One region of the Streptomyces sp. AM 4-1-1 genome, then DNA from elsewhere that is predicted to be linked to it. Evidence: riboswitches for the same ligand, from Rfam matches in the RefSeq annotation. Region 1 holds a riboswitch; the other holds the start of a gene.
The links. Region 1 has a riboswitch for glycine ahead of gcvP (aminomethyl-transferring glycine dehydrogenase). Riboswitches for the same ligand answer to the same signal wherever they lie in the genome.
Positions count from the first base shown of each region.

Region 2: linked by a shared signal. The riboswitch ahead of gcvT (glycine cleavage system aminomethyltransferase GcvT) and the one ahead of gcvP (aminomethyl-transferring glycine dehydrogenase) in region 1 are both predicted to bind glycine.

Region 1 covers NZ_CP119145.1:688,231-691,394, forward strand. Annotated here, with positions in the region: gene gcvP (aminomethyl-transferring glycine dehydrogenase) at 1-1,973, opposite strand, end outside; glycine riboswitch at 2,169-2,265, opposite strand; gene PZB75_RS02720 (PRC-barrel domain-containing protein) at 2,381-2,761, shown strand; gene PZB75_RS02725 (DNA polymerase IV) at 2,674-3,164, opposite strand, start outside.
Region 2 covers NZ_CP119145.1:5,461,368-5,464,531, forward strand. Annotated here, with positions in the region: gene glyA (serine hydroxymethyltransferase) at 1-314, opposite strand, end outside; gene gcvH (glycine cleavage system protein GcvH) at 335-712, opposite strand; gene gcvT (glycine cleavage system aminomethyltransferase GcvT) at 872-1,987, opposite strand; glycine riboswitch at 2,128-2,228, opposite strand; gene PZB75_RS23250 (AAA family ATPase) at 2,386-3,147, shown strand.

The sequences.
Region 1 (3,164 bases):
TGGGTCGACGGGTAGGTGATCATGAGAACGGCGAGTTCGTCGCGGTGCTTCTCGATCTTGGCGCGCAGGTCCTCGATGTCGACCTCGCCGTCGTCGGCGGTCTTCACGACGACGACCTTCATGCCCGCCATCACGGCACTGGCCGCGTTGGTCCCGTGCGCGGAGGACGGGATGAGACAGACCGTCCGCCCCTCCTCGCCCTGGGCCCGGTGGTACGCCCGTACGGCGAGCAGGCCGGCGAACTCGCCCTGTGAACCGGCGTTGGGCTGCAACGACACGGCGTCGTACCCGGTGACCTCGGCCAGCCGCTCCTCCAGCTCACGGATGAGCGAGAGGAAGCCCTGAGCCTGCTCGGCCGGTGCGAAGGGGTGCAGCGCGCCGAACTCGGGCCAGGTGATGGACTCCATCTCGGCGGTGGCGTTCAGCTTCATCGTGCAGGAGCCGAGCGGGATCATGCCGCGGTCCAGCGCGTAGTCCCGCTCGGCGAGCCGGCGCAGGTAACGCAGCATCGCGGTCTCGGAGCGGTGCTGGTGGAAGACCGGGTGCGCGAGGTAGTCGTCGGTACGCAGCAGGGTCTCCGGCAGCGCGTCGGCCACGGAGGCGTCCAGGGCCTCGATGTCCCCCTCGGCACCGAAGGCCGCCCAGACGGCGGCGATCTGCGTGCGGGTGGTGGTCTCGTCGCAGGCCATCGAGACGTGGTCGGCGTCGACGAGCCGCAGGTTGACCCCGTGCTCACCCGCGTCGGCCACGACGGCGGCGGCCCGGCCCGCGGTCCGCACGGTCAGCGTGTCGAAGAAGGTGCCGGAGACGACCTCGACCCCGGTGGCCCGCAGCCCCTCCGCGAGGATGGTCGCGAAGCGGTGGGTGCGCCGGGCGATCGTCCGCAGCCCGTCGGGGCCGTGGTAGACCGCGTACATCCCGGCCATCACGGCCAGGAGCACCTGGGCGGTGCAGATGTTGCTGGTGGCCTTCTCGCGGCGGATGTGCTGCTCGCGGGTCTGGAGCGCCAGCCGGTACGCCTTGTTGCCGTCGACGTCGACCGAGACCCCGACGAGGCGGCCGGGCAGGCTGCGCGCGAACTTCTCACGTACGGCCATGAAGCCCGCGTGCGGCCCGCCGAAGCCCATCGGCACGCCGAAGCGCTGCGTGGTCCCGACCGCTATGTCCGCGCCCAGGTCCCCGGGCGAGGTGAGGAGCGTGAGCGCCAGCAGGTCGGCGGCGACGGTGACGACCGCGCCGAGTCCGTGGGCCTGTTCGACGACGGGCCTGATGTCCCGTACGGCTCCGGAGGCGCCCGGGTACTGGAGCAGCACACCGAAGACGCCGCGCTCGGCGATCTCGGCGGGGATGCCGTCGGCGAGGTCGGCGACGACGACCTCGACCCCGGTCGGTTCCGCGCGGGTACGGATCACCGCGACGGTCTGCGGCAGGGCGTCCGCGTCGATCAGGAAGACGCCGTTCTTGACCTTGCCGACGCGCCGCGACAGCGCCATGGCCTCGGCGGCGGCGGTTCCCTCGTCGAGCAGCGAGGCGCCGGAGGTGGGCAGCCCGGTCAGTTCGGCGACCATGGTCTGGAAGTTGAGCAGCGCCTCCAGGCGGCCCTGCGAGATCTCCGGCTGGTACGGGGTGTACGCCGTGTACCAGGCGGGGTTCTCCATGACGTTGCGGAGGATCACCGGCGGGGTGAAGGTGCCGTAGTAGCCGAGCCCGATCATCGGGGCGAGCACCTTGTTGCGGTCGGCGAGGGTGCGGAGCTCGGCCAGCACCTCGGCCTCGCTGCGCGCCTCCGGCAGCCGCAGCGCCTCGGCACTCCTGATCGCGTCGGGCACGGCGGCGGCGGTGAGCTCGTCCAGCGAGCCGTAACCGACCTGGGCGAGCATCTTGGCCTGGGCCTCGGCATCGGGCCCGATGTGGCGCTGCTCGAAGGGGATGCCCTGCTCCAGCTGGGAGAGCGGAGTGCGACGGGGGGTCATGGTGGAGGCCTCCTGGTCTGTGACGACCTTCGAGGGCACCACGGCGTGGGTGCCCGGACGGCCTCCCCCTCTGTCATCTCAACCTGAGAGCTTCACCGGCGGCCCTGTCGGGCGTACCGGTTTTCACCGTCGGTGAGGAAGGGTCCCGTCCCGGCACATGGCCCGTTCGACGCCCGCCCTGCTTTCCAGAGTGACCTCGTCCGCGCGGTACGTGAGCCTGAGAGATTCCGGGGAGGAGTTGCTCCTTCGGCGCCTCCGGACCTTCTCCGGAGGACTCTCCCGCGCGGGGTCAGCAGCCGTGTGCCAGCCTACCAGCGGGGCGGATGACCGAGGGCTCGAGTGGCCGACGCACCGGATCTGCTCTTGTCTGGTGCTCAAGGATGAGTCGCCACCAGTTGGGAGGCACCGTGCAGACCGACATCGATCCGCGCAGTCTGATCGGCCGCAAGGCGTTCGACCGCGAGGGCACCAAGATCGGGACGGTGGACGAGGTCTACCTCGACGACGCGACCGGTGTGCCCGAGTGGGCCGCCGTACGGACCGGCCTGTTCAGCCGGGACGCCTTCGTTCCCCTCGAACCGAGCGAGTTCGTCGACGACACCCTGCTGATCCCCTTCGACCGCGCGCTGATCAGGAGTTCGCCGGACTTCGGCGTCGGCCGTCATCTCTCACCGGAGCAGGAGCTCCAGCTCTACCACCATTACGGGCTGGACTCCCCGCCGCCGGAGGAACCCGCCGAGTCCGCCCCGGACCGGGACTTCGGCAGGCTGGCGGGCCAGGAGGAGTGATCGACCGGTCGGGGCACCAGGGGCAGCGGATCGGCCGGGTGCAGCTCCGGGTCGTCGACACGGAAGGTGCGCACCCGGCCCGGCACCGATCCGGGCTCCTCGAAGCGCACGGTGACCCGGCCCACCCCGCTGCCCTGCACCCAGCCGTGACCGTGGACGTCGTGCCGGACGTCGTGCCCGGCCGCCCAGTGTCGCGCGGTGAGCTGTTCGGGGGGCGCCGTCGCCGCTTCGCCCGGACGCTCAGCGGATACGTCCCCGTCGGCCCCTGAACCCTCCGCCCCGTCCGGTCGCTCCGCCTCCTCCGGCCGGTCCGTCTCCCCCGCACCGGGCGCCCGCGCGAGGACGGCGGCCTGGGCGTCGTCGGCGGCCTGGGCGAACAGGTCCTCCTGTGTGAAGTCGGCGA
Region 2 (3,164 bases), 4.8 Mb from region 1:
GCGGCGGCGTTGGCCTGCGCGCCCGAGTGCGGCTGGACGTTGGCGTGCTCGGCGCCGAACAGGTCCTTGACGCGGTCGATGGCGATCTGCTCGATCACGTCGACGTGCTCACAGCCACCGTAGTAGCGGCGGCCCGGGTATCCCTCGGCGTACTTGTTGGTGAGGACGGAGCCCTGGGCCTCCATGACCGCGACCGGAGCGAAGTTCTCCGAGGCGATCATTTCGAGGGTGGACTGCTGTCGGTGGAGCTCGGCGTCGACGGCGGCGGCGACGTCCGGGTCCAGCTCGTGCAGGGAGGAGTTGAGAAGCGACATCAGGTGGTCCCTTGGGGTCTTTAGTTGCCGGAGAACTCGGTGTACTCGTCCGCGGAGAGCAGGTCCTTCGGCTCCTCCGCGACGCGTACCTTGAACAGCCAGCCGCCCTCGAAGGGAGCGGAATTGACCAGCGAGGGGTCGTCCACGACGTCCTGGTTCGCGGCCGTGACCTCACCGGTCACCGGCGAGTACAGGTCGCTGACGGACTTGGTCGACTCCAGCTCGCCGCAGGTCTCACCCGCGGTCACCGTGTCGCCGACCTCGGGGAGCTGGGCGTAGACGACGTCACCGAGCGCGTTGGCCGCGAACTCCGTGATGCCGATCGTGGCCACACCGTCGTCGAGGGCCGACAGCCACTCGTGCTCCTTGCTGTACCGCAGCTGCTGGGGGTTGCTCATGACCTGAATTCTCCTGTACGCGGGGAGTGCTGGTGGACGGTGGTCTTACGGTGTGAGACGCGAATGCGTCACGTCCGGCGCGGGCCGGTGTGTACGCGGGCACGCCCGTGGCGGTGCCCGGTGGTGCTGTGCCCGGTGCCCTTGGTGGGGGCGGGCAGATCACTTCCGGCGCTTGTAGAACGGCAGCGCCACGACCTCGTAGGGCTCATGGGTGCCCCGGACGTCCACCCCGACGCCCGGGGCGCCGGGAGCGGCGTGCGCCGCGTCCACGTAGGCCATGGCGATCGGCCTGCCCAAGGTCGGCGACGGGGCGCCCGAGGTGACCTCGCCGACGGCCTGTCCGCCGGCCACGACGGCGAAGCCCGCCCTCGGCACCCGGCGGCCCTCGGCGATCAGGCCGACGAGCTTGCGGGGCGGGGTCGCCTCGGCACGCCGGGCGGCGGCCTCCAGGGCCTCGCGGCCCACGAAGTCACCCTCCTTCTCGAACTTCACGACCCGGCCGAGGCCCGCGTCGAACGGCGTGAGGACGGTGGTCAGCTCGTGCCCGTACAGCGGCATGCCCGCCTCCAGGCGCAGGGTGTCGCGGCAGGACAGTCCGCAGGGGATCAGTCCGCGCGGGGCGCCGGCCTCGGTCAGCGCCCGCCACACCCCCTCGGCGTGCTCGGGGGCGACGAAGAGCTCGAAGCCGTCCTCCCCGGTGTAACCGGTGCGGGCGATCAGGGCGGGGACCCCCGCGACCGTGCCGGGCAGGCCCGCGTAGTACTTCAGACCGTCCAGGTCGGCGTCGGTGACCGCGGCCAGGATCGCGGGGGACTCGGGGCCCTGCACGGCGAGCAGCGCGTACGCGTCGCGGTCGTCGCGCACCTCGGCGTCGAAGCCCTCGGCGCGGGCGGTCAGCGCGTCGAGCACGGTCTGCGCGTTCCCGGCGTTGGCGACCACCAGGTACTCGCTCCCGCCGAGGCGGTAGACGATCAGGTCGTCCAGGATTCCGCCGTCCTCCGCGCAGATCATGGTGTACCGGGCGCGGCCCACGCCGACGGTCCCGATGTTGCCGACCAGCGCGAAGTCGAGGGCCGCGAGGGCCTGCGGGCCCGTGACGGTGATCTCACCCATGTGCGACAGGTCGAAGAGCCCCGCCCTGGTGCGTACGGCGTTGTGCTCGTCGCGCTCGCTGGCGTACCGCAGCGGCATGTCCCAGCCCGCGAAATCGGTCATGGTCGCGCCCAGCGAACGATGCAGCGCGTCGAGGGCGGTGAGACGGGGGACAGTGCTCATAGGTGTGGCTCCCAGGCATGACGACGAGGACGATCCCTCCCCATCTGTCATCGGAACCTGAGAGGTTCGCCGAGAGGCCCCGTAGGGGGTCGGCTTGCACCTTGGGTGGAGCCGCGGAGCGACTCGCTTTTCAGATGTGCCTCATCCACGCGGTACGGGGCCTGAGAGATTCAAGGGAGGATCTTGCTCCTTCGGCGCCCGGACACCTGAGGGGTGCCCGGAACTCTCCCGCGCGGATTCGAGCGGCCTGTATGCAGTTGGCGGGGCCATCATCGCACGCATCGCGGCGGAGTGGGGCCCCGGTGCCCGACGGAACGCGGCACGGGGGCGGTTGTGGGACATTGCCTTTTCTTTACACTTCTTGAGCAGGCGTGGTGTGACCCGACAGGGGGAGTGCGATGACGTTGCGGCGGTACGCGACGGCCGCGGGGGGCGTGCACGGGGAGCTTCCCGCGCAACAGGGCGCACCGGACCGGGAGACATGCGCGCGGACGCGCCGGGAGGCGCCCGGCAGCGCGCCGGACACACCCGGCCCGCACGCCCCCGTCGTCCGGGACCTGCGGGCGGCGGGGCCGGGGGACGGGCCACGGGTCCTGTACTTCGGCGCGGGGGACGTGGTGGTGGTCTCCGGACTGCCCGGCAGCGGCAAGTCCACCCTCATCCGGCGGACCGTGGACGTGCGCGCGATCGATTCCCAGGACGTCCGGGACCGCTGGGCCCGGACGCTGCCCCGGTTATGCCCCTACACCCTCTACCGGCCCCTGGTCCGGATCGCCCACTACCGCGCGCTGCGGCGGGCCCTGCTCACCGGCGCGTCCCTCGTCGTCCATGACTGCGGTCACCAGGCATGGGTACGCCGCTGGCTGGCCCGGGGGGCCCTGCGCCGGGGCCGCACCCTCCATCTGATCCTTCTCGACGTCACTCCCGAGACCGCCAGGGACGGCCAGCGCCGGCGCGGACGCGGGGTCTCGGGCTACGCCTTCGCCCGCCACCGCGCGGCGGTCGCCCGGCTGCTGCGCGCCGCCGAGGAGGGCGTCCTGCCCCCGGGCTGCTCGTCGGCGGTCCTGCTGGACCGCGCGGCGGCCGGGGCGCTGACCGGGCTGTCGTTCGCCGGGCCGATGACGCCTCAGGGACCTCCGCCCGCGCCGGTTCCGGCCTGACCCGGACGAGAGGCCCC